Regions from separate parts of the Streptomyces sp. NPDC027962 genome, predicted to be linked through region 1. Evidence: riboswitches for the same ligand, from Rfam matches in the RefSeq annotation. Region 1 holds a riboswitch; each other region holds the start of a gene.
The links. A riboswitch is a leader RNA that binds a small molecule or an ion and turns the genes downstream of it on or off. The one in region 1 is predicted to bind cyclic di-AMP.
Positions count from the first base shown of each region.

Region 2: another riboswitch for cyclic di-AMP. It lies ahead of ACZ4SA_RS31905 (transglycosylase family protein); the one in region 1 lies ahead of ACZ4SA_RS18335 (C40 family peptidase).
Region 3: another riboswitch for cyclic di-AMP. It lies ahead of ACZ4SA_RS09255 (M23 family metallopeptidase); the one in region 1 lies ahead of ACZ4SA_RS18335 (C40 family peptidase).
Region 4: another riboswitch for cyclic di-AMP. It lies ahead of ACZ4SA_RS12430 (M23 family metallopeptidase); the one in region 1 lies ahead of ACZ4SA_RS18335 (C40 family peptidase).

Region 1 is NZ_JBVHTA010000017.1:137,126-144,653, reverse strand. Features, by position in the region: gene ACZ4SA_RS18365 (VOC family protein) at 1-181, opposite strand, end outside; gene bioD (dethiobiotin synthase) at 187-900, opposite strand; gene ACZ4SA_RS18355 (adenosylmethionine--8-amino-7-oxononanoate transaminase) at 990-2,279, opposite strand; gene bioB (biotin synthase BioB) at 2,272-3,456, opposite strand; gene ACZ4SA_RS18345 (8-amino-7-oxononanoate synthase) at 3,602-4,747, shown strand; gene ACZ4SA_RS18340 (ATP-binding protein) at 4,967-5,398, shown strand; gene ACZ4SA_RS18335 (C40 family peptidase) at 5,577-6,053, opposite strand; cyclic di-AMP (ydaO/yuaA leader) riboswitch at 6,057-6,212, opposite strand; gene ACZ4SA_RS18330 (hypothetical protein) at 6,558-6,866, opposite strand; gene ACZ4SA_RS18325 (ATP-dependent Clp protease proteolytic subunit) at 6,874-7,515, opposite strand.
Region 2 is NZ_JBVHTA010000049.1:20,336-27,924, reverse strand. Features, by position in the region: gene ACZ4SA_RS31930 (GtrA family protein) at 1-55, shown strand, start outside; gene ACZ4SA_RS31925 (SurA N-terminal domain-containing protein) at 208-858, shown strand; gene ACZ4SA_RS31920 (nucleoside triphosphate pyrophosphohydrolase) at 878-1,882, shown strand; gene ACZ4SA_RS31915 (cytochrome P450 family protein) at 1,879-3,141, shown strand; gene ACZ4SA_RS31910 (transglycosylase family protein) at 3,349-4,254, shown strand; cyclic di-AMP (ydaO/yuaA leader) riboswitch at 4,532-4,704, shown strand; gene ACZ4SA_RS31905 (transglycosylase family protein) at 4,708-5,382, shown strand; gene eno (phosphopyruvate hydratase) at 5,737-7,026, shown strand; gene ACZ4SA_RS31895 (FtsB family cell division protein) at 7,130-7,589, shown strand, end outside.
Region 3 is NZ_JBVHTA010000007.1:118,381-125,969, reverse strand. Features, by position in the region: gene ACZ4SA_RS09275 (aspartate aminotransferase family protein) at 1-234, shown strand, start outside; gene ACZ4SA_RS09270 (helix-turn-helix domain-containing protein) at 299-889, shown strand; gene ACZ4SA_RS09265 (DUF6126 family protein) at 908-1,072, shown strand; gene ACZ4SA_RS09260 (tyrosine-protein phosphatase) at 1,098-1,910, opposite strand; cyclic di-AMP (ydaO/yuaA leader) riboswitch at 2,586-2,743, shown strand; gene ACZ4SA_RS09255 (M23 family metallopeptidase) at 2,746-3,672, shown strand; gene ACZ4SA_RS09250 (SGNH/GDSL hydrolase family protein) at 3,911-4,702, shown strand; gene ACZ4SA_RS09245 (STM4011 family radical SAM protein) at 4,663-5,568, opposite strand; gene ACZ4SA_RS09240 (STM4012 family radical SAM protein) at 5,579-6,946, opposite strand; gene ACZ4SA_RS09235 (STM4013/SEN3800 family hydrolase) at 6,943-7,589, opposite strand, start outside.
Region 4 is NZ_JBVHTA010000010.1:83,978-91,566, reverse strand. Features, by position in the region: gene ACZ4SA_RS12445 (DNA gyrase/topoisomerase IV subunit A) at 1-2,070, opposite strand, end outside; gene ACZ4SA_RS12440 (M16 family metallopeptidase) at 2,290-3,636, shown strand; gene ACZ4SA_RS12435 (M16 family metallopeptidase) at 3,654-5,021, shown strand; cyclic di-AMP (ydaO/yuaA leader) riboswitch at 5,252-5,413, shown strand; gene ACZ4SA_RS12430 (M23 family metallopeptidase) at 5,427-6,209, shown strand; gene ACZ4SA_RS12425 (GntR family transcriptional regulator) at 6,419-7,096, shown strand; gene ACZ4SA_RS12420 (HPr family phosphocarrier protein) at 7,328-7,589, opposite strand, start outside.

The sequences.
Region 1 (7,528 bases):
TCTTGACCGCCTTGTCCTCCGGCACGCGCTGGAAGGCGATACGCACGAAGTCCGGCGGATCGATGTACGACCAGTCGTCGGAGCGGTCCACCGGATCGCCGCCGAGGAGCGAGGCCCAGAAACGCACCAGCAGGGCGGGGTCGTGGCAGTCGAAGACGATCTCGTCGATCCGTGCGCGCATGGGCGTCAGCGTACGGCGGCGGCGAACTCCCCCGCATCCCACCGGCCCCCGAGGCGTGGCGCCAGCCACCCCTCCGCCCGCGCCCTGAACTCCGCGGGCACGAGCGCCCCGGCGCCCCCCGGAACGGCACCCAGCAGCGGCGCGCCCGCAGCGTGCGGGAGGTCCGCCAGATTGCAGCGCGCCGCCAGATCCGGCTCGGCGGGCCAGCTCCCCACCACCACGCCCAGCTGCTCCAGGCCCCGGGCGCGCAGCGCCTCGGCTGTCAGGGCCGTCATGTTCAGGGTGCCGAGACCGGCCGGGGCGACCACGAGCACGGGCGCGCCCAGCTCTGCGGCCACGTCCGCGAGCGTGGCGCCCTCGTCGTCGAGCTGTACGAGCAGCCCGCCGGCGCCCTCGACCAGCACCAGGTCGTGCTCGGCCGCCAGCTTCCCGGTCGCCTCCGCGACCTGCCCCGGCCGCACCGGGGCGAGCCCGGCCCGCCGGGCGGCGGTCGCGGGCGCCAACGGCTCGGGGAAACGCCCCAGTTCGACGGCCGTCAGCTGCCCGGCGAGCCGCCGCACCACGGCGACGTCACCGTCCTCGCCCGGCGCGACCCCGGTCTGCGCGGGCTTCACGACGGCGACGGAACGCCCCTGCGCCACGGCGACGGCCGCGACGGCAGCGGTGACGACGGTCTTGCCGATCTCGGTGCCGGTGCCGGTGACGACGATCACTGCCATGTGCTTCTGTGTCCTCTGCTCGTTCCGACTGGGTGCCCCCCGGGGGGACCGTTGCTCTCCCCTGGTCGGCGGGCGCCCCGCGGGGCGCGTCAGCCCGCCGTCGCCGCCGCGCGGACCGCGCCGCAGACGCGGGCGAGGTCGTCGTCGTCCGTCACGTACGGCGGCATCGTGTACACGAGGTCGCGGAACGGGCGCAGCCAGACGCCCTCGCGTATCGCCGCCGACGTCGCCGCGGCCATGTCCACCTCGTGGTCCAGCTGCACGACGCCGATGCCGCCGAGAACCCGTACGTCCTTCACGCCCGGTTGCCCGGCGAGCTCCGCGAGGCCGTCCCGCAGGCCCGCCTCCAGCCGCTTCACCTCCTGCTGCCAGTCCTGGCCGAGCAGCAGGTCGATCGACGCGCACGCGACCGCCGAGGCCAGCGGGTTGCCCATGAACGTCGGGCCGTGCGCCAGCACGGGGACCTCGCCCCGCGAGATGCCATCGGCCACCCGCGGGGTGCACAGCGTCGCCGCCATCGTCAGATAGCCGCCGGTCAGCGCCTTGCCCAGGCACATCACGTCCGGAGCGACGCCGGCCTGCCCGGCCGCGAACAGCGTGCCCGTGCGGCCGAAGCCGGTCGCGATCTCGTCGAAGACGAGAAGCACACCGTGCTCGTCGCACGCCTCGCGCAGTACCCGCAGATACGCCGGGGAGTGGAACCTCATGCCGCCCGCGCCCTGGACCACCGGCTCCACGATCACCGCGGCGAGCTCGTCCGCGTGCCGGGCGATCAGCTCGCGCAGCCCGTCCGCGTACGACGTCTCGTACTCGGCCGGCGGTGCGTCCGCGAAGATCTGCCGCGGCAGCACGCCCTGCCACAGTTCGTGCATGCCGCCCTCCGGGTCGCAGACCGACATGGGCTGCCAGGTGTCGCCGTGGTAGCCGCCGCGCCACGTCAGCAGCCGCTGCTTCGCGGGGCGGCCCACCGAGCGCCAGTACTGCAGGCACATCTTCACCGCGACCTCGACGGACACGGAGCCGGAGTCGCAGAGGAAGACGTGCCGCAGCGGCTCAGGGGTGATATCGACCAGCCGGGTCGCCAGCCGGACGGCGGGCTCATGGGTGAGACCGCCGAACATCACATGGCTCATCCGCCCCAGCTGCGCCGTCGCCGCCTCATTGAGGACCGGGTGGTTGTAGCCGTGCACGGCCGACCACCAGGACGACATGCCGTCGATCAACTCGCGCTGCCCGTGCACCTCTTCCGCGAGCCGAAGGCGCACCCCGGAGGCGGACTCGACGACCAGCGGATCCGTACGGCCCGGCATCGGGCCGTACGGGTGCCAGACGTGAGCACGGTCCAGGACGCGCAGCTCGTCCGGGGAGAAATCAGGCATTGGGCGCGAGATCCGTTCCGGCGCCGCGACGGCGGACGGCAACCAGGTCCGTACGGGCGCCGGGGACTTCGGTCGCCTGCTCGGCCACCGGCTCGGCCGCCTTCGCCGGCCCGTCGTTCGAACAGCCGCCTTCGCCACCGTCCCCGCAGACCGAACCGCAGCCACCGCCCGCGCTCCGGTGCTCGGGCAGCGTCGTCGTGTCCGTGCCCTCCACCTCGAATCCGGCGTCCGCGATCATGTCGAGGTCCGCCTTGCCCGCCTGGCCCTCGCTGGTGAGGTAGTCGCCCAGGAAGATCGAGTTGGCCAGGTGCAGCGCCAGCGGCTGCATCGAACGCAGATGCACCTCGCGCCCGCCGGCCAGCCGCACCTCGGCGTCGGGGCAGACGAACCGCACCATCGCGAGAATGCGCAGACAGCGCTGAGGAGTGAGGTGCCACTCCTTGGCGAGCGGCGTGCCCTCGAACGGGATCAGGAAGTTCACCGGCACCGAGTCGGGGTCCAGCTCGCGCAGCGAGAACACCACGTCCACCAGGTCCTCGTCGGCCTCGCCCATGCCGGCGATCAGCCCGGAGCACGCGGACAGACCCGCCGCGTGCGCCTTGGTCACCGTGTCCACGCGGTCCGCATAGGTGTGCGTGGTCGTGATGTCCCCGTACGTCCCCTCGGACGTGTTCAGGTTGTGGTTGTAAGCGTCGGCGCCCGCGTCGCGCAGCCGCTCGGCCTGACCGTCGGAGAGCAGACCCAGGCAGGCGCACACCTCGACGCCCTCGTTCTCTTCCTTGATCGCCTCGATGGTCTTCGAGACCCGGTCGACGTCGCGGTCCGTCGGACCGCGCCCGCTCGCGACCAGACAGACCCGCTTGGCGCCGCCGGCCACACCGGCCGCCGCGGCCTGCGACGCCTCGTCGGGCTTCAGCCAGGTGTACTTGAGGATCTCCGCCTTCGACCCGAGCCGCTGCGAGCAGTACGAGCAGTCCTCCGGGCACAGGCCCGACTTCAGGTTGACGAGATAGTTGAGCTTCACCCGCCGTCCGAACCACTGGCGGCGCACCTTGCCCGCCGCGGCCACCACTTCGAGCACATCGTCGTCCGAGGTCGCCAGCACGGCGAGAGCTTCTTCACGGGTCGGCAGCTCGCGCCGCAGCCCCTTCTCCACCAGGGTGTTCAGCAGGTCCATGGCGCTGATCCTGACGTACGGCCCATGCCTGGGCCAAGGAGGAACTCCACAACAGCGCCGGATTGAGGTGTGTGCATGGCCACACCCGATCTCTTCGCCCACCCGGTTAGGGTCTGTCCGCTGCCTACAAAAGGACCGGACCACCATGCCTCAGGATCCGTTCGACTGGATCGACGCAGAGTCGCGCCGCCGTGAGCACGCCGGTCTCGTCCGCACGCTCCGGCCCCGCGCCGCGGACAGCGCCCTCCTCGATCTGGCGAGCAACGACTACCTCGGGCTCACCCGCCGCACGGAGGTCACGGAAGGCGCCGCAGAGGCCGCCCGCCGCTGGGGCGCGGGCGCCACCGGCTCCCGGCTGGTCACCGGCAGTACCGAACTCCACGCCGAGCTGGAACACGAACTCGCCGACTTCTGCGGCTTCGAGGCGGCCCTCGTCCTGTCCTCCGGCTACGCGGCCAACCTCGCCGCCGTGACCGCGCTCAGCGGCCGCGACGCCCTCGTCGTCTCCGACGCGGGCAACCACGCCTCCATCGTCGACGGCTGCCGCCTGTCACGGGCGGAGACGGCGATCGTTCCGCACGCCGACGTCGAAGCCGTACGCAAGACCCTGGACGCACACCCAGGCCGCCGCGCCCTCGCCGTCACCGACTCGGTCTTCTCCGTGGACGGCGACGCGGCGCCCCTGCCCGGTCTCGCCGACGCCTGCCGCGAGCACGGCGCGGCACTGATCGTCGACGACGCACATGGTCTCGGCGTTCTCGGCAGCGGGGGCCGCGGGGCACTGGACGCCGCCGGGCTCGCGGGCGCGGCGGGTGTGGTGGCCACGCTCACCCTCTCCAAGTCGCTCGGCAGCCAGGGCGGGGCGGTCCTCGGCCCGGTCCGCGTCATCGACCACCTGGTCAACACCGCGCGTACCTTCATCTTCGACACCGGTCTCGCCCCGGCGGCGGCCGGCGGGGCTCTCGCGAGCGTGCGGCTCCTGCGCCGCGAACCCGGCCTCGCGGAGCGGGCCCGCGGCGTGGCCGCGACGCTGCACCGCCGGCTCACCGACGCAGGGCTGACCGCGGCGCGGCCCGACGCCGCCGTCGTCTCCGTACAGGCCCCGTCGCCGGAGGCGGCCCTGCGGTGGGCATCCGAGTGTCGTGCGGCCGGGCTCGTCGTCGGATGTTTCCGGCCTCCGTCCGTACCGGACGGGATCTCACGGATCAGGCTCACCGCCCGCGCGGATCTCACAGCAGCGCAGATCGACCGGGCGGTCTCCACGATCATCGGTGCCGCGCCCGCCAGTTGAGGACGGCGGCACGTCCCCGGGCCGCCGAAGCGCCCCAAATACGGTCTGCCGTGGCAGAGTTCACTGCTTCGGGCGACAGGTATGTACGTATCTTGGTGGATTGACGCCCCTGGCACACGTTAAGTGGCAGTCTGGCGCGGAAGCGCAATCCGTGGCCGTTCTCGCATTTCATCCGCTACGAGTCGGAGCCCGGCCCGGTGGGAAAGGGACAGCGTCGCCATGGCAGACCACCAAGAAGCATCCGTCACTCTGCCGAGCGATCCGGAGTCGGTCTCCACCGCCCGGAGATATGTCACGGACATCGTGTGCGAATGGGGGCTCGAGCCCGACACCGAGGCCGTGGACACCGTCCGGCTGATTGTGTCCGAACTCGCCACCAACGCCGTGCAGCACACCTTCGGCCAGTCCCCGACCTTCACCGTCGACCTGCGGCTGGAGCGTGACGAGCAGTTGTGCATCGGCGTGACCGACAGCCATCCGCGCTGGCCGCAGCGGCTGCCGGCAGCGGTCCGCCAGGACAACGGTCGCGGAATGGTGATCATCCGTACGCTCACCGCGGAGTGCGGCGGTCGGCTGTCCGTCTCACCCACCCAGGAGGGCGGCAAGACGGTCTGGATCGCGCTGCCGTGGTCCGTGCCCGTGCAGAACTGACCCACTGTGCTCGCCGTCGGCATCGCCGGCGCAGGGCGGCCCGTGTTCGCCCGGCCGGCGCACCGCCCGTCGCCGTCGAAGACGTCACGGGGGGCGCCACCGGGCTCGGGGTCGCCCTGCTGGTCCGGTCCCTGTGACAGGGTGACCGGGGCACGTACGCAGGGGAACTGTCGGGGCGTCAGCGCACGCGGCCGTACTTGACGCTCCTCGTCCAGATCTTGGCGAGCTTGACCACGTCGCCCGTCTTGGGTGAGTGCCAGATCTTGCCGTGGCCGGCGTAGATGCCCACGTGGTACACGAAACCTCCGGAGTGGAAGAACACCAGGTCACCGCGTTGCCGGTTGGCGGCGGAGATATGTCGCGTCCGGTTGTACTGCTGCTGGGCGGTCCGGGGCAGTCTCTTCCCCGCTCTTTTGTACGAGTAGAGCGTGAGCCCGGAGCAGTCGAAGCGGGCCGGGCCCGTGGCGCCGTAGCGGTAGGGCGATCCCTGCTTCGAGGCAGCCACTTTGAGTGCTTTGCTCGCGTGGCTGCTGATCGCTCGCCCCTCTGCGGAGCTGCTGGGGGCCAGGAGTGAGCCGCCGACGGCGGCGATGGTCAGTGCCGACACGGCGCCCGCACGCGAGAAGAGGAGCGGGAGATGAATCTGCGCAGTCATGCGCAACCCTTCGTCAGCCGCCTGTGAAGGATGACCTGTCGGGTTCGGACCGGCGAAGACGCCCGGCCGCCGAAGCGGCTTCACCCCAAGACGTGTCCGGGATCGCCGGTCACGCCGTACTGCTCGGGTCCTCCACTCCTGCCGATGCACTTCCGTCGACCAGTCGTCCGGTGCGGCGGCAGGACTCAGCGTCCGCCCGGACCGCCCCGTCAAGGTGGCGGGGGCTTGTCGTCCCACGGATCGTTACCCACCCATGTCCGATTTCCGAGTTGAAACGGCTTTTGTGAAGCTGATCACGACTGGCCCTTTCGGGTGGACAGGAGTGTGAACACCGTTCTCGCATGACGCGGACGCATGGTCGTACCAGCGGTGAAGCCGTCGATTGGGCCAGATCGGTGATCGCGCCGCGCAAGTCCTGCGACACGCAACAACTTCGTTGAAGCTCCACCGAACGGGGTACGAATGCCGTTACCCCGTTGGCGGTTGACAGCAGCGGAACGACCGTCAACTCGTGGAAACGGGCGGCATGGTCACGCGCCTCGCCCTGCGCTCCCCGTCCAGAACGCGAAGCGCCTCGGCGAGCGTGTGCGTGTACACCTCACTCTCGCCGCGCACATGCATGAGCGTCAGGGCGTCCTTCAGTGCGGCGGCCCGCCCCACCAGGGCTTGAGCCGCGCGCAGTGCGCCGTAGGTGTGGGTGGAGCGGGCGGGGTTGATCCGGCCGACCATGTCGACGACTTCGAGATACGCGTCGACGAATTCGGCCTCGGCGCGGGTCAAAGCAGGCAGCGGCGGCAGTTCCGGCGGCAGCATCGCGCGTTCACTTCGCGCCGGACGGTGTGATAGAGGCAGAGGTCTTGCGGCTCGTGATGACATGGTCGATCAGGCCGTACTCCTTGGCCGCCGTCGCGTCGAAGATTCTGTCCCGCTCCAGGTCGGCGGCGATGCGGTCGGCGTCCTGGCCGGTGTGGCGGACCAGCGTCCCGGCGAGTTGCGCACGCAGCCGCAACAACTCGGCAGCATGAATCTCCAGATCGGAGGGCTGCCCCCGCAACGGCTCCTCGAAGGCAGGCTGCTGGACCACGATCCGCGCGCCGGGCAGCGCCATGCGCTTGCCCGGCGCGCCGGCGGCGAGCAGCGCGGCCGCGGTCGAGGCGGCCTGGCCGAGGCACGTGGTGGCCACGTCGCAGGTGACGACCTGCATCGTGTCGTAGATGGCGGACATGGCGTGGAGGGATCCGCCGGGGGAGTTGATGTACAGGGAAATGTCCTGGTCGGGGGCGGCGTACTCGAGGTGCAGGAACTGGGCGATGGCGTCGTTGGCGGCGGTGTCGTCGACGGCGGTCCCGAGGAAGATGATCCGCTCGCCCAGCAGCTTCGAGTACGGGTCGAGCGTGCGCGTCCCCGACGACGTGCGTTCGGTGAACTCCGGCAGGACGTAGCGGGCGGAAGGACGGTTCATGGCGTACCTCTCC
Region 2 (7,589 bases), on a different contig from region 1:
GCAGGCCCCCGAGTCCGAAGACACCCCGGCGCCGGAACGAACCTCCGCCCGCTGAGAGCGAGAGCTTTTAGGGCGGCTGATCCGGCCCGCGCCCCAACTGCCTGCCGAATCGTTTGGCGAATCAGTGGCCCAAGTCACGTCCACTGCCTACCATCGATCACTGCAAGGTCTTGTGCACAGAAGCACAATCATTGCCGGGAGGCTCCTTTGCACCGCCGCCGTCGCACCGCGCTCACCGTCTCCGCCGCGCTCGTCGCCGCCGCACCGCTGCTCGCCGCCTGCGGCAGCGAGGCACATCCCGGCGCCGCCGCCGTCGTCGGTGGACAGCGGATCGAGGTTTCCACCGTCCAGGCCGAGGTCAGGGACGTGCGCGACGCACAGCAGGCCTCGCCGCAGTCGGCCCAGCTCATCAAGGACTCCGGCCAGCTCGGCCGCGCCAAGCTGTACGACCTGATCGTCGACCGCGTCGTGCAGCGCGCCGCCGACGACGCCGGCGTCGACGTCAGCCGCAAGGAGATCCAGGACGGGCGGGACAAGCTCGCCAAGCAGTCCGGCGGGGAGGATCTGCTGACCGCCATGTATCTGCAGCAGCGCGGTGTGGCCCCGGACCAGCTCGACGACGCCGTGCGCCGCGATCTCCTCGTCGGCAAGATCGCCACCGCCATCGGAGCGGCCAACAGCCCCGAGGGCCAGCAGAAGCTCAATGCGGCCTTCACCGCCGCCGCGAAGTCCCTGGACATCGACGTGAACCCGCGTTACGGCGCCTGGGACGACAAGAAGCTCGAGCTCGGGGCCCACAAGGCGCCCTGGATCACCCAGGTCTCGCAGGGCACGGAGCCGGTCGAGGCAGGTGCGTAGCGGGAGGTAGGTTCGGGGCGTGACCACCGAAGTATCCGCCGCCGGCCGTATCGTCCTGCTCACCGCCAGCCACCGCGTCGCGCCGGGACTCCTGTCCTGGCCCGCCTGGCAGACGCTGCACGCCGCGGACCGGGTGCTGTGCGCCGACGCAGCGCACCCGCAGCTGCCCTATCTGCGCGACGCGGGCATCGCCGTGGAGCATGCCGCGCCGAGCGCGCAGGAGCTCGTGGACGCCTGCGCCGGCGGACGTACGGTCGTCGTGCTCGCCTCCGGCGAGGGCGACCGGACCCTGACCGACGGCCTGGCCCGCCTCGGCGGCTCGGGCCGGGTGCAGATGCCGGACCTGGAGCTGCTGCCGGGCGCGTACGACCTGCCGGGCGCCCGGCTGCTGGACCTGGTCGAGGTCATGGACCGTATCCGGCGCGAATGCCCCTGGTCGTCGCAGCAGACCCACAAGGGCCTCGCCAAGTACGGCATCGAAGAGGCGTACGAACTCGTCGAGGCCATCGAGGACGGCGACCGGGACGAGCTGCGCGAGGAACTGGGTGACGTACTGCTCCAGGTCGTCTTCCACGCGCGCATCGCGCAGGAAGGCCGCCCCGAGGACGGCGCCGAGCCGTTCTCGGTCGACGACGTGGCGGCCACGATCGTCGAGAAGCTGATCCACCGCCACCCCCATGTCTTCGGGGACGAGACCGCCTCGACACCGGACGAGGTCAAGGCCCACTGGCTGCGCACCAAGGCGGTCGAGAAGCAGCGCGAGTCGGTCACCGACGGTGTGCCCCTCGGCCAGCCGGGCCTGGCGCTCGCGGCGAAGCTGGCGTCCCGTGTCCGCACCGCGGGCCTCGGTGTCGACCTCCCGTCCGGCTCCGGCGTCGGCTACGAGCTCCTCGCCCTCGCCGTACGCGCGGAGGCGGACGGCGTCGACCCCGAGGCCGCGCTGCGGGCCGCCGCCCGCGCCTACCGGGACGCGATCCGGGCGGCGGAGGGGCACACCGGCGCGGCCGGTAACGTCGAGGGGTGAGCGACCCGAACAGCGCCCCCGAACTCTTCACCTGGGAGTTCGCGACCGACCCGTACCCCGCCTACGCCTGGCTGCGCGAGCACTCGCCCGTGCACCGGACCGTGCTGCCGAGCGGGGTCGAGGCATGGCTGGTGACCCGGTACGCCGACGCCCGGCAGGCACTCGCCGACCAGCGTCTGTCGAAGAACCCCGCGCATCACGACGAGCCGGCGCACGCCAGGGGGAAGACGGGCATCCCCGGCGAGCGCAAGGCCGAGCTGATGACGCATCTGCTGAACATCGACCCGCCCGACCACACCCGGTTGCGCCGTCTCGTCTCCAAGGCGTTCACACCGCGCCGTGTCGCCGAGTTCGCGCCGCGGGTGCAGGAGCTGACCGACCAGCTCATCGACGCCATCCTGGAAAAGCAGCACAGCGCGGAGCGGGGGAGCGCGGACCTCATCCACGAGTTCGCGTTCCCGCTGCCCATCTACGCCATCTGCGACATGCTCGGTGTCCCGCGCGAGGACCAGGACGACTTCCGTGACTGGGCCGGGATGATGATCCGGCACGGGGGCGGTCCCCGCGGCGGCGTGGCCCGGTCGGTGAAGAAGATGCGGGGATACCTCGCCGAGTTGATTCACCGGAAGCGGCAGGACCCGGGGGACGACCTCATCTCCGGTCTCATCAAGGCCTCCGACCACGGCGAGCACCTGACGGAGAACGAGGCCGCCGCGATGGCCTTCATCCTTCTCTTCGCCGGTTTCGAGACCACCGTCAACCTCATCGGCAACGGGGTGTACGCGCTGCTGCGCAACCCCGATCAGCGCGAGCGCCTCCAGGCGTCGCTCGCCGCGGGCGAGAGCGAGCTGCTCGCCACCGGCGTCGAGGAACTGCTGCGTTACGACGGGCCGGTGGAGCTCGCGACCTGGCGGTTCGCCACGGAGCCGCTCATCGTCGGCGGGCAGCGGATCGCGTCGGGCGACCCCGTACTGGTCGTCCTCGCGGCCGCCGACCGCGACCCGGAACGCTTCGATCAACCGGACGCCCTCGACCTGGCGCGGAGCGACAACCAGCATCTGGGGTACGGGCACGGCATTCACTACTGCCTCGGCGCGCCGCTCGCCCGGCTCGAGGGGCAGACGGCTCTCGCCACGCTGCTCCGCAGAATGCCGGACTTGCGCCTTGCGGGAGATCCGGCCGATTTGCGGTGGCGTGGGGGGCTCATTATGCGCGGATTGCGCACTCTGCCCGTTGAGTTCACGCCTCAAACAAACTGACGCACCGTCAATTTTGTGACTTTCACGTGATCTCCGCTGCATCGACTTGTGACTCACGTTCGAATGCGGCTACGTTCACCGACGACTCGGCAGGCATCAGCAGGCCGCACAGTCCACAGCTGTCACGCGAAAGGCAACCGCATGCTCTCCGGGAACGGACGACACCGCCGACCCCGCCAGGCTCCGGCCCTCATTGTCGCGGCAGGGGTGACCGGTTCCGCCATCGCCATTCCGCTGCTCGGTGCGGGCTCGGCATCCGCGGCGGACGCGAACACATGGGACCGCGTCGCGGAGTGCGAGAGCGGCGGGGCGTGGAGCGCCGACTTCGACAACGGCTTCTACGGCGGGCTGCAGTTCTCGCAGGAGACCTGGGACAGGTACGGCGGTGCGGCATACGCGCCGACCGCCGACCTCGCGAGCCGTTCGCAGCAGATAGCGGTCGCGGAGAAGGTGCTCGCCGATCAGGGCCCGCAGGCGTGGCCCGCCTGCGGTCCGCTCGCCGGGCTGGCGGACGACGGCGCCGACACCGGCGTCGACCCGGGCCTTCTGCCGCTGCCGGAGCAGAGCGACGCGCCCGCCGACGAGGCGTCGGCGGACCCCGCCGAATCGACCGAGCCGGTCGAGCCGGCCGGGTCCGAGGACTCTTCGGGCAGGTCCGACGTAGGGGGCGGCGCGGACGCGGCCGAGTCGTCGGGCGACGCCACCGGCCGGCCGGCCCCCAAGGGCGACGACACCACCGACCCGTCCGGGCCGGGCGCCCCTGACGCCTCCGAAGGCGCCGCCGGGGCGGATCCGGCCGGGGACGCTGCCGACGGCACCGGCAAGCACCGCGGCGCGCCCGCCGGCGACGAGGTGGAAACCGGCGATACGGGCGAAGCGCGCGAAACCGGTCGCCATGCCTCACGAGGTGACGGTTCCGCTCGTAATGGCGTGGATGAGTCAACGAGCCCCGACGCCTACACCGTTCAGCCCGGCGACAACCTGTGTGACATCGCAGCCGAGCGGAAGGTGCCAGGAGGGTGGCCGGCGCTCTATGAGGGCAATGAGGCGACCGTCGGGTCCGACCCCGACCTCATCCTGCCCGGTCAGCGGCTTGATCTGGGCCTGGACTAGGGCCAGTTTGGCTGGGCGATTCGCAACCCTTTGTCCGTTCTGTTCCGGTGAGACAAGGGTCTCTTTGCAGCAAGTGGCCCAAATCGCCCCCCGATTTCGGCCACTTCGCCCCTCACCTGCACAAACGGGCGCTATCAGGCAGTCGGAATGGGTGATTTCTCCCCGATGTTCGTCTTTGAACATCGGGGAGCACTGTGTTTACGGTCTGAACCGCTCGCCACCGCGGGCCCCGTCGACCGTCACGCCGAATCCTGCCGTCGGTCGGGGGGAACACTCGTCGCTCACAGCGCCGAAGGCAGGAGCGGGGGACCCAAGGTAAGCGCCGGTCCCGGCCGTCCATGAAGGACGGCCGTGAACGGCTGGGGGTGGAGCCGCGCGCAAGGACGCGCGGCCGGGCACTCACAGGTCCGAACCCGACAGCTCACCTCGTAGGCGTCGGTGAGGAGAAGCTTCATGCTGCGTTCCAGCAAGGCCAAGCACCGTCGCCCGTCGAAGGCCGTCCGTATCGCCACGCTCGCCGGTGTCGCCGGTGCCGCCATCGCCGCACCGATGCTCGGCGCCACCTCCGCCTCCGCCGCGACCACCTCCGAGTGGGACGCGGTCGCCCAGTGCGAGTCCGGCGGCAACTGGTCCATCAACACCGGCAACGGGTACTACGGCGGCCTGCAGTTCTCCGCCTCGACCTGGGCCGCCTACGGCGGCACCGCGTACGCCTCGACCGCCGACCAGGCGTCCAAGTCGCAGCAGATCCAGATAGCCGAGAAGGTCCTCGCCGGCCAGGGCAAGGGTGCCTGGCCGCACTGCGGCGTCGGCCTGTCCGGCGCCTCCCCCGCGAGCGGCTCCACCGAGCAGTCGCAGCCCTCCACCGAGCGCTCCGGGGTCCCCACCACGCGCTCCGAGCGCTCCGAGGCCCCCGCCCCGGCCAAGAAGGCCGAGAAGGCCGCACCCAAGGCCAAGTCCTTCAAGAAGGGCGACGGCGAGTACGAGGTCAAGGCCGGCGACACCCTGAGCAAGATCGCCGAGACCGAGAAGGTCAAGGGCGGCTGGGAGAAGCTGTTCGAGCTGAACAAGGACATCGTCGAGAACGCCGACGTGATCCACCCCGGCCAGCAGCTCCACCTGAGCTGACCTCCGCCCGTGGGTGAGAGGCCGTGGATGTAGGGGGCACCCCCGTCCGCCACGGGATCCGACCACCCCGGTCCGGCGCACCTTCCCCCGAACGCGCCGGGCCGGGGTTCGGTCCGTCCTGGGACCGGAACCGCGCCCGGGGTTCGGTCCGTCCGGGCCCGGAAACAGCCCCAACATCGGTTACCGGCAGGTAGATCCGACCCTGTTTGTCCGGTGACGAGAGTCTTGATGCCCTTTTTCGTCCCAGCGGGCGGGCATCGGCCTGCCTTTGCCCTCCGGGCGGTTAGGCTCTTGCCGCAAGGCCAAGCAGACCTCTGCACTTTTTCTCGCGTCACATCCCAGAAGGAGATGCTCGTGCCGTCCATCGACGTCGTCGTAGCCCGGGAAATCCTGGACTCCCGAGGCAACCCCACGGTCGAGGTCGAGGTTGGCCTCGACGACGGCAGCACGGGTCGTGCTGCAGTTCCGTCCGGTGCCTCCACCGGTGCGTTCGAGGCTCTCGAGCTCCGCGACGGTGACCAGAACCGCTACCAGGGCAAGGGTGTCGAGAAGGCCGTCCTCGCCGTCATCGAGCAGATCGGCCCCGAGCTCGTCGGCTACGACGCCACCGAGCAGCGCCTGATCGACCAGGCGATGTTCGACCTGGACGCCACCCCGGACAAGTCCTCCCTCGGCGCCAACGCCATCCTCGGCGTCTCCCTCGCCGTGGCGCACGCCGCCTCCGAGGCCTCCGACCTGCCGCTCTTCCGCTACCTGGGCGGCCCGAACGCGCACCTGCTGCCCGTTCCGATGATGAACATCCTGAACGGCGGCTCGCACGCCGACTCCAACGTGGACATCCAGGAGTTCATGATCGCGCCGATCGGCGCGGAGTCCTTCTCCGAGGCCCTTCGCTGGGGCACCGAGGTCTACCACACCCTCAAGAAGGTCCTGAAGGAGAAGGGGCTGTCCACCGGCCTCGGCGACGAGGGCGGCTTCGCGCCGAACCTCGACTCCAACCGCGCCGCCCTCGACCTCATCCTCGAGGCCATCAAGGAGGCCGGTTACGCCCCCGGCAAGGACATCGCGCTGGCGCTCGACTGTGCCGCGTCCGAGTTCTACAAGGACGGCTCGTACGAGTTCGAGGGCAAGTCCCGCTCGGCCGCCGAGATGACCGAGTACTACGCGGAGCTCGTCGAGTCCTACCCGCTGGTCTCCATCGAGGACCCGCTGTTCGAGGACGACTGGGCCGGCTGGAAGACCATCACCGACAAGCTCGGTTCGAAGGTGCAGCTCGTCGGCGACGACTTGTTCGTCACCAACCCCGAGCGCCTCGCCCGCGGTATCGAGGACGGCGCCGCGAACGCGCTGCTCGTCAAGGTCAACCAGATCGGTTCGCTGACCGAGACCCTCGACGCCGTCGAGCTCGCCCAGCGCAACGGTTTCAAGTGCATGATGTCCCACCGCTCCGGCGAGACCGAGGACGTCACCATTGCCGACCTGGCCGTCGCCACCAACTGCGGCCAGATCAAGACCGGCGCCCCGGCCCGCTCCGAGCGCGTCGCCAAGTACAATCAGCTGCTGCGCATCGAGGAGATCCTCGACGACGCCGCGGTGTACGCGGGCCGCTCCGCGTTCCCCCGGTTCCGCTTCGCGGACCAGTAGTCACAGCCGGTTCGAGGGCTGACCCCCTCGCCTCCGTACGTCCCCGGCCGCGGTCCCGTACCGTGTCCGGGGACGTACGCGCGTATCGGGGAGGCGAGAGACCATGGCACGCAGGCCGCCCAGGGACCAGGACCGGTTCTCCACCTCGACCAGGCTGCGGCTGCTCGGAGAGCAGACCGCCGCCCGCGTCTACCTCTCCCAGAACCGCCGTCAGGCCCGCCGCTCCCGGCTGACCGGACGCGCCGCCTTCCTCGCCCTGGTCGTCTGCTCGATGGTCGTGGCCCTCGCCTATCCCATGCGCCAGTACGTCTCGCAGCGTGCGGAGATCGCCGAGCAGGAACGCATGATGGACAACGCCGCTGAGCAGGTGGAGCAGCTCAGGGACGAAAAGGCGCGTCTCCAGGACGACATGTACATCCGGCGGCTCGCCCGGGAGCACCTGCACTACGTGCAGCCGGGGGAGACCGCGTACACCATGATCGACCCCGAGGCCGCGGAGGAGCAGCGCGAAGAGGACGGCGCGGCCGACCGGCCGTGGTACTCGAACGTATGGAACGGCGTGG
Region 3 (7,589 bases), on a different contig from region 1:
CTGTTCGCGCAGATGGTGGTGGTGCCGCTGATGCAGCGGCACCGGATTCTCACGCAGGTGTCCGGGGACCACATGGAAGTGATCAAACTGATTCCGCCGCTGATCATCGGCGAATGCGAGGTCGACCGCTTCGTGACGGCGTTCGAAGCCGTGATGGACGACGCCCATGGCGGCAGTGGTCTGATGTGGGACTTCGGCAAGACACTCGTGAAGCAGGCGGTGGCGAACCGCTGAGCGGGTCCTTTGCCTCTGAGGTAAGGAATTTGCCACAGAGGCAGGGATCTGGCGCAATGGAGGCATGACCACCTCCGTCGAGCCGCCGCCCGACGGGCTGCCCGAGATGGCGCCCCGGCTGCGCGAACTGCGCCGCCGCCGCGGTCTCACCCTCGAGTCGGCCGCCCAGCGGGCGGGACTGTCGCCCGCCCACCTGTCCCGGCTCGAGACGGGCCGCCGCCAGCCGTCGCTGCCGATGCTGCTCGCCCTCGCCCGGATCTACGGTACGACCGTGGCGGAGCTCGTCGGTGAGCAGCCACCGGAGAAGGAACCGGTCGTCCGCGCCCGCCGCGAACCCGCGGCGGCCGACGGCTGGCACTACCAACGGGCCGGCGCCCCCGGCCGGGCGATGCAGGCCCTGCGGGTGACGGTCCCGTACGGAACCCAGGGCGATCTGGAACGCGTACACCCCGGCGAGGAGTGGCTCCATGTCGTGGAGGGACGGCTCCGGCTCACCCTCGGCGGCACGGTGTACGACCTGGCTCCCGGAGACAGCGCGCACTTCGACTCGCTCACCCCGCACCGCATCGCGGCTGCCGGCCCCGAGGGGGTCGAGCTACTGTTCGTACACACCCTGCTGCAGGCTTCGGAACTGCACGCCACCTCTGCGCGGTAAGGAAGGCGATCGAAGGCCATGTCCCACGACCCCTTGGACCGACGCGCCTCGGGCGGCGGGAGCTCCCGCGAGGAGCGGTTCCCCCGCGGGCTGGTGATCCGGCTCTTCCTCTATCTGATCGCGGGCCACGTCATCGCCGGATTCCTCTACCTGCTGTTCCTGGTGGGCGGGCAGAACCAGTAGCCCGCTGCCGCAGCCGACCGGTGCCTCAGCCCTCGTCGAGGAGCCGTGCGCGCAGTCGCTTGCGGGTCTCGGGGGAGAGCTTGAGGCCCTCGGTGAGGTACCGCTCCTGCGTGCCCCAGTTCTGCTCGATCGCGTCGAAGGCGGCGGCCAGGTACTCGGCGCGGGCGTCGAAGAGCGGGCTGAGCAGCTCCATCACCTCGGGGGACATGGCGTCGGGGGAGCTGTCGGTGCGCCGGACCTTGTAGCGGCGGTGCGGATCGTTGGACTTGAGGTAGTCCGCCTCGATCGCGTCCCGCTCCACGCCGACGGCCAGAAGTGACACGGCGATCGACAGCCCGGCGCGGTCCTTGCCGGCGGCGCAGTGCATCAGGGCCGGGACGCTGTCCTCGGCCAGGGCGTGCAGAACCTGGCTGTGCTCGGCCGTACGCTCCTTGATGATCATGCGGTAGGAGGCGATCATCCGCCCGGCGCCCTTGCCGTCGTCGAGGATGGCCTTGAGCTGATCGAGGTTGCCGTCCCGGACCATCTTCCAGAACTCGGCGCCGTCGGCCGGGTCGCTCAGCGGCAGATTCACATTGCGCACGCCGGGCAGCTCGACGTCCGGGCCCTCCAGCCGCTGGTCGGCGGCGTTGCGGAAGTCGAAGATCGTATGGAGTCCCAGGGTCGTGAGGAACGTCGCGTCGCCCGCCGTCGCGTGCGCCAGGTGTCCGCTGCGGAACAGTCGGCCGTGCCGCACCCGCCGCCCGTCCACAGTCGGCAGTCCGCCCACGTCCCGGAAGTTGCGGACGCCGGTCAGATCCGGCTCTGTCGAGGGGGCCTGCGGCAGCTGCTGCGTCACGAGGACTCCTTCAGGTACTGCCGTCGGCGCTGCTCGCCGACGATGGCGCGGCTCCGACGATACGACACCCGTTCATGAGGCACTCATCTCGGCCATGAACCAATGGTGTTGACGGCCGCGCGCCGATTTCCTCGGGGCGTGGCCCCGGCGGTCCGCGCGGCGGGTGATGTGCGGACCTGTGCGGTCCTGCGAAGGCGAGCCTCCACACCCAGGGGGCGAAATGGTGCATCTGTATAGAGTGCGAGCATTTCGGGCGACGGTGACAGGGGGGTGATCTCGGCCTCCCGTTGCCATGACCGGCACCGCATTCCCGTTCCTTCGATGGGGGTGGAAGCGAGGGGCGACAGTGCGTTGCGTTAAGTGCGGGAGTAGATGACTAAATGCATCTTCTGTCCGAATTGCTCGTTTCGGCATAACGTGCCCCGTAAGCAGGGGAGATGGGTTGCGGTCCGTGAGCAGCGTCATATCTGTGACGTTCTGTGGCCGCGTCCGGCGCGCGAGTTCCCTTCTCGGTAAGGGGATTGATGCTCCGTTGTCCACGGAGGGTGACCGGGAAATCCCCGTTGATATCAGTCCCGTCATTGATCGGGGAAAATCGTGGCTTGTCCGGGACTGCCCGACTCGCCTACGGTCACGCTCAATCCGGACGGACCGCCTAATCCTGCCGCCGCCCGGAATTCGAACCCACCCACGTGTGGCAGGAGCGGGGGACCCAGGTAGTACGCCGATTCCGGTCAATTCGGACGGCTTGGGGTGAAGTCGTGCACGTTCGCGACCGGGCATCTCCAGCCCGAACCCGACAGCTCACCTCGCAGGCGCCGGAGAGGAAAGCGCCATGCCCGCAAAGGGTAAGCACCGCCGTCCCAAGACCAACCCGATCACCCGCGGCTTCGTCGTCGCCGGTACGGGTGGCGCCGCCATCGCGCTGCCCCTGTTCGGCGCCACCTCTGCCAACGCCGCACCCGCGGCGGCTCCGGCCACCGCTCCGGAGCAGGCCGCCGCCGTGGCCCCTGCCGCCGTCGAGGCCGCCGCCCTTCAGGGCGCCAAGAAGGCCCCGCAGACGTACACCGTCGTCCCCGGCGACTACCTGTCGAAGATCGCCGAAGAGCGGAACGTCCGCGGCGGCTGGAAGCAGCTCTTCAACGACAACCGCCGCGCCATAGGCGCCGACCCCGCGCTGATCCACCCGGGTCTCGAGCTGACGATCGGTGCCAAGTCCAAGGTCAAGAACGACCCCGAGCCCCGCGCCGAGTCGCAGCCCCGTCCCTCGCGTGACGACTCGCGGCCCGCCGCTCCGCAGGCCGAGGCTCCCGCGAAGGAGGCTCCCGCGAAGGAAGCCGCCACCCCGGCGCCGGCGTCCGGCTTCTCCGCCCCGGTCGACGCCGGCGTCACCACGCAGTACCGCGCCTCCGGCGCCATGTGGTCCAGCGGTTACCACACCGGCGTCGACTTCGCCGCCCCCTCCGGCACCTCTGTGAAGGCCGTCGCCGCGGGCACCGTCGTCTCCGCCGGCTGGAGCGGCGCGTACGGCAACGAGGTCGTCATCCAGCACACGGACGGCACCTACTCCCAGTACGCCCACCTCTCCTCGCTGGGCGTCTCCAGCGGTCAGTCCGTGTCCGGTGGTCAGCAGATCGGCCTCTCCGGCTCCACGGGCAACTCCTCCGGCCCGCACCTGCACTTCGAGATCCGGACCGGCCCGAGCTACGGCTCCGACATCGACCCGCTGGCCTACCTCAGGGCGCACGGCGTCTCCCTCTGATCCGTCCGATCCGACCCGTCCGATCGCCTTGGGTCCCAGCTGATCTGACATGGCGTCGGCCTCCGGAGCGGCAAGCACCGGTGGCCGGCCCACATGGCAAGCCCTCGCCACGCATTGCGGAGCGGGGGCTTCCGCGTATTCCGGATCGGCAGAATCCTGACCGGTGGCAAAGATCACTCCGCGTCAACCCCTCCTTACGGTCGCGTAGGTCACATCCGTAAAGGAAAGATGTGCTCCCGTGGCAGACGATTCGAGAACAGAGATCAGTAACGCATTCGGGTCGTACGCGGCGATCGGTGACAGCTTCACCGAGGGCGTGGGGGACCCGGGGCCCGACGGGACATACGTCGGCTGGGCGGACCGTTTCGCGGTCCTGCTCGCCGACCGCAGGCCCGAACACACCTTCAGGTACGCCAACCTCGCCGTACGCGGGCGTCTCCTCGACCAGATCGTCGAGGAACAGGTGCCGAGGGCGAAGGAACTCGCTCCGGACCTGGTGACCTTCTGCGCCGGCGGCAACGACATCATCAGGCCCGGCTCCGACCCGGACGCCGTCGCCGAGCGCTTCGAACGGGCCGTCGCCGACCTCACGCGCTCGGTGGGCACCGTCATGGTGACCACCGGTTTCGATACCCGTGACGTGCCGGTCCTGCGTCATCTGCGCGGCAGGATCGCCACCTACACGGCCCATGTGCGGGCCATCGCGGACCGCTACGACTGCCCGGTGCTCGACCTGTGGTCGCTCAAATCCGTCCAGGACCGGCGGGCTTGGGACGCGGACCGGCTGCACCTGTCGCCGGAAGGCCACACCCGGGTGGCCCTGCGCGCCGCGCAGGTGCTCGGTCTCGAGGTCCCCGCGGACCCCGACCAGTCCTGGCCGCCGCTGCCCCCGCGAGGGACGTTCGAGGTGCGCCGCGACGACATCCAGTGGGCGCGCGAACACCTGGTCCCCTGGATCGGACGCCGACTGCGCGGCGAGAGCTCCGGCGATCACGTGGCTGCCAAGCGCCCCGACCTGCTCCCGCTCTGAGGCAGGGCGCTCCCCGCGGCGGGGAGCGCCGCGGGGATGCGTTCGAGGACACCGCCCGCGAAGGCGTCGTACAGCGGGAGCGTCTCCAGGTGGACGTAGCCGATGTGGCAGTCGCAGACGGCGAGGGGGCAGGCGCGGGGGCGCAACGCCCGGCGGTACGAGCCGTCGTACAGATTGCCGAGCTCCGCCCGCACGAAGTGGCACCTGCGGACGGTCCCCTCGCCGTCCACCGAGATCACCGACTCGCCCGTACGGCACGGCAGGCCGGCCGAGCGGTGCGGATGGCGGCTGTAGGGGAACAGCGGATCGAGCTCGGTCCAGGCGTCCGCGTCGGCGTCCGTGAGTTCTTGGCCCTCGGGCGCGTTCACCCACAGGTAGACGTGCTCGGGGAGGTCCGCGCGCAGCCGGCGCCCCTGCTCCAGATGGCCGGGGAAGCCGACGATCCCCACACTGAAACGGATCTCCCTCCGGCTCAAATCGCGGCATTTGGTGAGGAAGCGTTCATGCGGCGTCTGCTCCGGGTGGTACGTGCACCACAGGGCGAGCTTCGCCGGATCCGCGTCGGACATCCAGTCGGTGCGGCAGCTCAGGTTCGTCTGGATCGCGACCCGCCGGACGTGCGGAAGGTGTGACAGCTCGATCATGGCCCGCCGGTACCAGGATCGGACGAGCCCCTCTCCCCACGGGGTGAACAGCACCGACAGACGGTCGTCGCCCTGCGCCGCCGCCCACGCCACGAAACGCTCGAGCGCCGCACGATCGGCGCGCAGCTGCTCGCGGCTGTCGCGGCGCTTGGCGAACGGGCAGTAGGGACAGTCGTAGTCGCAGGACGCGAGGGGTCCGCGGTAAAGGATCGTCAGGTCCATGGACGGGGGCTCACTTCAGCTCGTACGCGGCCATGGCGGCGCGCACCGCCGGCGAGAACAGCTCGGGGCCCAGCGCGTCCGAGTGGGCGAGCCCCTCGGCCGTCAGCCGCAGCCGGTCGGGTGCCGCCGCGCCGTCGAGCCAGCCGCGGGCGGCGAACCGCTCCAGTTCCGAACGGAAGTGGTCGGCCGGGTCCGCGCCGAACCGCTCGCGGTAGTCGGCCACCTCCATCCCCTCGGCCTGGAGCAGGGACTGGAGCAGATGCCGACGCCGTGCCTCGTCCGCGTCGACGTACCGGCCCACCTCGGCCCGGGAGAAGTCCTCGCTCTGGGTGTAGCCGTCGATGATGCCGCGTATCTCCCGCATGTCGACGGCGTAGTCGAACGAATAGTGGAGAGCCGAGGTGTAGGAACGGGCGCCGCAGCCCAGGCCGATCATGCCGTCCGTCTGGCACGCGTAGTCGTCGGCGGCGGCCGGCGGGGCGCCCGCGCGGCGGAACATGCGCATCGAGACCTGCTCGTACCCGCGAGCGAGAAGATGGTCGCGGCCCGTGCGGTACAGACGCAGCCGCTGCTCGTCCCAGGCGGCGTCCGCATCCTCCGTCGCGCCCCCGGCTGCCTCGCCCAGCCTGCCGAGACCGGTCAGAGGACGCACGTACAGCGGATACAGGTACAGCTCCTCCGGCTGCCACGCGAGCGCTGCGTCGAGCGAGGCGAGCCAGGTCCGCTCGGTCTGGCCGTCGATGCCGTAGATCAGATCGATGTTGAGGACGGGGATCCGGGTGTCCCGGATGCGGCCGAGGGCCGCCTCGGTATCGGCTCGGCGCTGCGGCCGCACGGCGGCCCTCGCCTCCGCGTCGACGAAACTCTGCACGCCGATGCTGATCCGGGTCGTGCCGCGTCCGGCAAGCACCGAAAGCCGGTCCGCGGTCGCCGTCGCGGGAGACGTCTCGACCGACAGCGGCACCGCCCCGAGGTCCGCGCCCATCCGCTTCTCGGCGATGTCGCAGAGCCGCTCGAGCTCTTCCGCCGTCAGGAAGGTCGGCGTCCCGCCCCCGAACGCGGCCGCCGCGAAGCGCACCGGGGCGTCGTCCCCCAGGGCGTCGCGCACGGCGACGGCCTGGCGGTCGAGGGCATCCAGATACCGACCGGTCAGCTCCCCCGGCGCGCCGATCCGGGTGAAGAGATTGCAGAAGCCGCAGCGGACCTCGCAGAACGGTATGTGCACATAGAGCGAGAGCGCGTCCTTGCGCTCGTGCGCCCACAGCCGGCGCAGTGCCGGCCGCTCCTCACCGAGCGGGCGGTAGGCGGTCTTGTGCGGATAGGCGTAGACATAGCTCTGGTACGGACGCGGGCTGGGGTGCGCGGCGGGGGTGCTCATGTGGATGCCTCGAGGAAGAAGTGGGCGTAGGGGACGGTCCAGACGGCCTCGTGACCGAGGCGGTGGCCGGTGAAACCGCCGTCGCCGTACGCGGTTCCGTGGTCTGAGCAGACCATCGCGAAGCACCGGCGGCGACTGCTCGCGGCTGCGAACAGCCGGCCGATGTGGCGGTCCACGTACTCGAGCGCCGCCCCGTGCGTCTCGCGGGAGTCTTGGGCGGCGCTGGTCGCGCCGGGCTGATGAAACCAGTTGGGCTGGTGCAACGAGGGGACGTTGACGAACAGGAACAGTCTGCGGTCGCGCGGCAGCCCGGCCACGACCTGCTCGGCGCGCGCCACCTGCGCCTCGAAAGACGTGGGCGACGCGACCCCGAACTCCGGCTCCCAGTGGCTCTCCTGGAACAGGCCGGGCAGCACGGACCCGAGCGGCCCCTGCTTGTTGAAGAACCCGACACCACCGATGCACACCGTGCGGTAGCCGGCCTCCGCCAGCCCGGAGACAAGATCGGGGGTGTCGAATACGAAGGTCCGGCCGGCGGTCGTCTCACTGCCTGCGAACCGGGACGCGAACAGCCGGGGATGCGGACCCTGCGACGCCGGGGTCGGCAGGAATCCCGCGAACATCGCCTGATGGGAGGCGTAGG
Region 4 (7,589 bases), on a different contig from region 1:
GCCCTGCGGACGTACCTGCGAAGCCGGGTAGCGCAGCAACTGGGCGTCGGACGTGATGAAGACCAGGTCCTCCTCGCCGGTGTGCAGCTCTACGCCGCCGACGATCCGGTCGCCCTCCTTGAGGGTGATGACCTCCAGCTCCTCCTTGTTGGAGGGGTAGTCCGGCACCACACGCTTGACCACGCCCTGCCGCGTGCCGAGCGCGAGGCCGGGCGACGACTCGTCGAGACTGGTGAGGCAGACGACGCTCTCGTCGGCCTCCAGCGACAGGAACTCGGCGACGGGGGCGCCGCCGGAGAGATTGGGGGCGGCCGCCGTGTCCGGGAGCTGGGGCAGATCGATCACGGAGAGGCGCAGCAGCCGCCCGCTCGAGGTCACCGCGCCCACCTCGCCGCGCTGCGTCGTCAGCACCGCGGAGACGACCAGGTCGTGCTTGGTGCGCCTGCCGCCCTGCTCCGCTGGAGGTTCGCCCGTCGCCGTACGCGCGAGAAGGCCGGTGGAGGACATCAGCACGCGGCACGGGTCGTCGGCCACCTGCAGCGACGCCGCGGGGGCCGGGGTGCCCGCGGACTCCAGCAGGACGGTGCGCCTCGGAGTGCCGAACTTCTTGGCCACCGCGGCCAGTTCGGAAGAGACCAGCTTGCGCAGCTCGGCGTCCGACTCGAGGATGCCCGTCAGCTCGTCGATCTCGCCGTTGAGCCGGTCGCGCTCGCTCTCCAGCTCGATCCGGTCGAACTTGGTGAGCCGGCGCAGCGGCGTGTCCAGGATGTACTGCGTCTGGATCTCGCTGAGCGAGAAGTGCTGGATCAGCCGCTCCTTCGCCTGCGCCGAGTTGTCGCTGGAGCGGATGAGGCGGATGACCTCGTCGATGTCGAGGAGCGCCACCAGCAGGCCCTCGACCAGGTGCAGCCGGTCACGTCGCTTGGTGCGGCGGAACTCGCTGCGCCGCCGGACGACGTCGAAGCGGTGGTCGAGGTAGACCTCGAGCAGTTCCTTCAGGCCGAGGGTGAGCGGCTGCCCGTCCACCAGCGCGACGTTGTTGATGCCGAAGGACTCCTCCATCGGCGTCAGTTTGTAGAGCTGCTCCAGGACGGCCTCGGGGATGAAGCCGTTCTTGATCTCGATCACCAGACGCAGTCCGTGCTGCCGGTCGGTGAGGTCCTTGACGTCCGCGATGCCCTGGAGCTTCTTCGAGCCGACGAGGTCCTTGATCTTCGCGACGACCTTCTCCGGACCGACCGTGAAGGGCAGTTCCGTGACGACCAGGCCCTTGCGGCGCGCGGTGACGTTCTCCACGGACACCGTGGCGCGGATCTTGAACGTGCCCCGGCCGGACTCGTACGCGTCCCGGATGCCGCTGAGACCGACGATGCGGCCGCCCGTCGGCAGGTCGGGACCCGGCACATGGCGCATCAGGGTCTCGAGGTCGGCGCCCGGGTGTCTGATGAGGTGGCGGGCCGCCGCGACGACCTCGCCGAGATTGTGCGGCGGCATGTTCGTCGCCATGCCGACCGCGATGCCGGAGGCGCCGTTGACCAGGAGGTTCGGATAGGCGGCGGGGAGGGCGACGGGCTCGCGCTCCTGGCCGTCGTAGTTCGACTGGAAGTCGACCGTGTCCTCGTCGATCGACTCGGTCATCAGGCTGGTGGCGTCGGCCATCCGGCACTCGGTGTACCGCATGGCGGCCGGCGGGTCGTCGTTGCCCAGCGAGCCGAAGTTGCCGTGACCGTCGACCAGCGGCAGACGCATCGAGAACGGCTGCGCCATGCGCACGAGCGCGTCGTAGATCGACGCGTCACCGTGCGGGTGCAGCTTGCCCATGACCTCGCCGACGACGCGCGCGCACTTCACATAGCCGCGGTCCGGGCGCAGTCCCATCTCGTTCATCTGGTAGACGATGCGGCGGTGCACCGGCTTCATGCCGTCGCGAGCGTCGGGCAGGGCCCTGGAGTAGATCACCGAGTACGCGTACTCGAGGAAGGAGCCCTGCATTTCGTCCACGACGTCGATGTCGAGGATCCTCTCCTCGAAATCGTCCGGCGGCGGGGTCTTCGTGCTGCGGCGGGCCATCGCGGCTGCTGCTCCTTCACGTACCAGGTTGGGCATCTGACGCGGACCATTGTGGACCGTGCCGCTGACAACCCCGACCGCGACCCGGCATCCACCCGCTCCGAGGGGTGGATCGGTGCAGATCGCGGCCCGGGAACTTCGCCAGGCGTCAGCACGCTTGCATACAGTGGCAGGTCTGGGAGCAAATCCAGTTTTGCGATCGAAGGGACGTACATGCCCATGGGTCACACGGCCACAGCGCAGGCCGGTTCCGGCGGCCTGACAGCGACCGAGCACCGCCTGGCCAACGGCCTGCGCGTGGTGCTCTCCGAGGACCACCTGACCCCGGTCGCCGCGGTCTGCCTCTGGTACGACGTCGGTTCACGCCACGAGGTCAAGGGCCGTACAGGACTCGCCCACCTCTTCGAGCACTTGATGTTCCAGGGCTCGGGCCAGGTGAAGGGGAACGGTCACTTCGAGCTCGTCCAGGGAGCCGGCGGCTCGCTGAACGGCACCACCAGCTTCGAGCGGACCAACTACTTCGAGACGATGCCCACGCATCAGCTGGAGCTGGCGCTCTGGCTTGAGGCCGACCGCATGGGATCGCTGCTGGCCGCCCTCGACGAGGAGTCGATGGAGAACCAGCGCGACGTCGTCAAGAACGAGCGCCGCCAGCGCTACGACAACGTGCCGTACGGCACGGCCTTCGAGAAGCTGACCGCACTCGCCTACCCGGAGGGCCACCCGTACCACCACACGCCGATCGGCTCGATGGCCGACCTGGACGCGGCGACCCTTGAGGACGCCCGCGCCTTCTTCCGTACGTACTACGCGCCCAACAACGCGGTGCTGTCGGTCGTCGGCGACATCGACCCCGAGCAGACGCTCGCCTGGATCGAGAAGTACTTCGGGTCCATCCCGTCCCACGACGGCAAGCAGCCGCCCCGGGAAGGCAGCCTGCCGGAGAACATCGGCGCGCAGCTGCGCGAGGAGATCGTCGAGGAGGTTCCGGCCCGCGCCCTGATGGCCGCCTACCGCCTCCCGCACGACGGCACGCGCGAGTGCGACGCGGCCGACCTGGCGCTGACCGTCCTCGGCGGCGGCGAGTCCTCCCGGCTGCACAACCGGCTGGTCCGCCGGGACCGGACGGCCGTCGCGGCCGGCTTCGGCCTGCTGCGGCTGGCCGGCGCCCCGTCGATGGGCTGGCTCGACGTGAAGACGTCGGGCGGCGTCGAGGTCCCGCAGATCGAGACGGCCGTCGACGAGGAGCTGGCGCGTTTCGCGGCCGATGGCCCCACGGCGGAGGAGATGGAGCGCGCACAGGCCCAGCTGGAGCGTGAATGGCTGGACCGGCTCGGCACCGTTGCCGGCCGTGCCGACGAACTGTGCCGCTATGCGGTGCTGTTCGGCGATCCGCAGCTGGCGCTCACCGCTGTCCAGCGGGTTCTCGAGGTCACCGCAGAGGAGGTGCAGGCGGTCGCCAAGGCCAGGCTGCACCCCGAGAACAGGGCGGTGCTGGTCTACGAACCGATCGCCGAAGAGACCGAAGCGGCCGACGAGAACGAGCACGAAGGGACGGACCAGTGAGCGACGCTGACGTGACCATGGACTTCCACCCGCAGCCGAAGGCGGGCGCCCCCCGCCCCTGGGCCTTTCCGGCGCCCGAGCGCGGCTCGCTCGACAACGGCTTGACGGTGCTGCGCTGCCACCGCCCCGGCCAGCAGGTGGTGGCCGTCGAGATCTCCCTCGACGCCCCGCTGGACGCCGAGCCCGAGGGCCTCGACGGCGTCGCCACGATCATGGCGCGCGCGCTCTCCGAGGGCACCGACAAGCACTCCGCGGAGGAGTTCGCCGCCGAGCTGGAGCGCTGCGGCGCCACCCTCGACGCGCACGCCGACCACCCCGGCGTCCGGGTCTCCCTGGAGGTTCCGGTCTCCCGGCTGCCCAAGGCCCTCGGCCTGCTCGCCGAAGCGCTGTGCGCCCCCGCCTTCGCGGACGGCGAGGTCGAGCGGCTGGTCCGCAACCGCCTCGACGAGATCCCGCACGAGACGGCCAACCCGGGCCGCCGGGCCGCCAAGCAGCTGTCCAAGGAGCTGTTCCCGGCCGAGCTGCGTGTCTCGCGCCCGCGCCAGGGCACCGAGGAGACGGTGGCCCGGATCGACTCGGCGGCCGTGCGTGCCTTCTTCGAGGCGCATGTGCGCCCCGCCACCGCGACAGCGGTGATCGTCGGCGACCTCACCGGCGTCGACGTGGACGCCGTCCTCGCCGAGACGCTGGGCACCTGGACGGGCGACAGCGCGGAGCCCCGGCCCGTGCCGGCGGTCAGCGCCGACGACACCGGCCGGGTGGTCATCGTCAACCGTCCCGGCGCCGTGCAGACGCAGCTGCTCATCGGCCGCATCGGCGCGGACCGCCACGACCGCGTCTGGCCCGCCCAGGTGCTGGGCACGTACTGCCTCGGCGGCACCCTGACCTCCCGCCTCGACCGCGTGCTCCGCGAGGAGAAGGGCTACACCTACGGCGTGCGGGCCTTCGCCCAGGTGCTGCGCTCCGCGCCGGACGGTTCTGGCGCCTCGATGCTCGCCATCAGCGGCTCCGTGGACACCCCCAACACCGGCCCGGCGCTCGAGGACCTGTGGAAGGTGCTCCGCACGCTCGCGGGCGAGGGGCTCACCGATGCCGAGCGCGATGTCGCCGTGCAGAACCTGGTGGGCGTCGCCCCGCTGAAGTACGAGACGGCGGCGTCCGTGGCGGCCACGCTGGCCGACCAGGTCGAGCAGCACCTCCCGGACGACTACCAGGCACAGCTGTATGTACGGCTGGCGGAGACGGGCACGGTGGAGGCCACCGCGGCGGTGGTCAACGCCTTCCCGGTGGACCGGCTGGTCACGGTGCTCGTCGGTGACGCGGCGCAGATCGAGGAGCCGGTCAAGGCCCTCGGGATCGGTGAAGTGACCGTCGTCACGGGCTGAATGGAAGTCGCTCATCGGGTAAACAACTCAAAACGCGCATATAGCACCCAAATGGGACCCCGGCTTGGGATTGTTTGCCGGGGTTCCGCGCTTTGCCGGTTTTGCGGGGGATGTTCCGGTTCTGCCCTGTGGCATGCGCTACAAAACGGGCTGTCCGTTTGGTGATTGACGGATGAGCTGCCTAGCGTCGATCCGGCTGTTCGCCAGAAGATCGCCGCACCCGCGGCATCGGACAGTCATCGCCGAGTCCCCGTCAGGCGCGAGCCTGGGGAGCCGGGGACCCACGCAGTCCCTGGGGTGAATCGGACGCCTTCGCCCGCGCGGAGGGGCCCGTAGGAGACCTTCCTGCTCCGAACCCGTCAGCTAACCCGGTAGGCGAGAAGGAAGGAAAGGACCAGCCTCTTCATGGCGTTCACCCGTGCCACCGGGAAGCACCGTGCCCCGAGCCGCCTGACGCGCCGCAGCGCGAACCTCGCCGGCGTTGCCGCCCTCGCCACCACCGGCGTCATAGGAGGCTTCGCCTCCCCGGCGCTCGCCGCCGACGCCGAGGCCGCTCCCGTCGAGGACACCGGTCTCGCCCAGATCGTCTCCACGGGATCCATCGCCGACGAGATAGCCGAACAGGCCGCCGCCCAGAAGCGGGAGGCCGAGGAGGCCGCTGCAAGGGCGCGCGCGAAGGCAAAGGCCGAGGCCGAGGCGGAGCGCAAGGCCGAGGCCCGCGCCAAGGCGGCCCGCGAGGCCGAGGAGCGCGCCGCCCGCGAGGCCGAGCGCAAGCGCCTGAACTCCTTCCGGCTCCCGATCGCCGGGTCCCTCGTGACCACCGGCTACAAGACCGGCGGCACCCTGTGGTCCTCCGGCAGCCACTCGGGCATCGACTTCCGTGCCGCGTCCGGCAGTTCGGTCGTGGCCGTCGGCTCCGGCACCGTGGTCGAGGCCGGCTGGGGCGGCGCGTACGGCAACAACATCGTCATCCGCATGAACGACGGCACCTACACGCAGTACGGTCACCTGTCGTCCATCAGTGTCTCCGTCGGCCAGCGGGTCACCCCCGGCCAGCAGATCGGCCTCTCCGGCTCGACGGGCAACTCGACCGGCCCGCACCTGCACTTCGAGGCCCGGACCACCTCGGAGTACGGCTCCGACATCGACCCCGTCGCGTACCTGCGCTCGCACGGCGTCAGCGTCTGACCCACTCGGCATCGCCCGAAGCCCCCGGCTTCCCCGCCGGGGGCCTTCGGCGTATTGCGTGCAGTTTCCGCCATTCCGTGATGCCGACTCTTCCAAAAGACTTCCATGGATTCCCGCCCGCCGTCGGAAAATCGAGCACATTGCAATAGAGTCACGGGAACACGCGTCAATCGGCTGCGTTTCGCTCGGATCAAGGCGGAGGTTCGGTCATGCGTATTCCCGCTCACTCGGTATGCACGGCGATCCGCGACGACATCGTCTCCGGCGTGTTCGAACGCGGCAGCCGGCTCACCGAGGAGCAGCTGGCACGCCGCTACGGGGTCTCCCGCGTTCCCGTGCGCGAGGCGCTGCGCACCCTGGAGTCGGAGGGGTTCGTCGTCACCCGGCGGCACGCCGGCGCCTGCGTCGCCGAGCCCACCGAGCAGGAAGCCGCCGACCTTCTCGAGATCCGCATGCTGCTGGAGCCGCTGGGCGCGGCGCGAGCCGCCAGGCGCCGCACGGAAGCGCACCTCAAGGTGCTGCGTGGCCTGGTCAGACTCGGCCAGGACAGGGCGCGCCGGGGACAGGGCGAGGACCTGCGCTCCCTCGGCGCCTGGTTCCACGAGACGCTCGCCCAGGCCTGCGGCAGCCCCGGCCTGACGGCTCTGCTGACGCAGCTGCGACACAAGATCGCCTGGATGTACGCCGTCGAGCCGTCGGCCGAGCCACTCGAGTCCTGGGCCGAGCACGGGGCGATCGTCGACGCCGTGGCGCGCCGCGACGCGGAGCGCGCGCGGGCGCTGACGGCCCTGCATGCCGAGCGGGCCGCGGCGGCGCACCGGCTGCGGCGCACGGTGCGGGTGAGGACTTCGCAACATGCCGTAAACACTGCGAGCGGCCGGAATTAACAGGCAGCGTATACAAAAAGAGAAGCGTTTGTGCCGGGCTGTTTTCTGCTGTCCGGAATTGCTCGGGGGGCGGTGAAAGAAAGCCGCGGCGCTTCTGAATTCGAAGCGCTGCGGCTTTGTCGCGCGTGGTTTTTGTCTGTGTCGGGCGTGCCGTCGGGGGGTGGTGCGCTCCGCGCGCCACGTGCCGTGGGGCGGTGCGCCCCACGCGCCGCCCGCCTCGGCGCCGAGCGCTCAGACGGTCTCGGGGAGCTCGTCGAGCCCTTCCGCCACCAGCTTGGCCAGGCGGTCCAAGGCGGCCTCCGCGCCGTCCGCGTCGGAGGCGAGGACGACTTCCTCGCCTCCCTGGGCGCCGAGACCGAGCACGGCGAGCATGGAGGCGGCGTTGACCGGGTTGCCGTCGATCTTGGCGATCGTCACAGGGACGCCGGAAGCCGTCGCGGCCCGGACGAAGATGGACGCGGGGCGGGCGTGAAGGCCCTCGGCCCAGCCGACA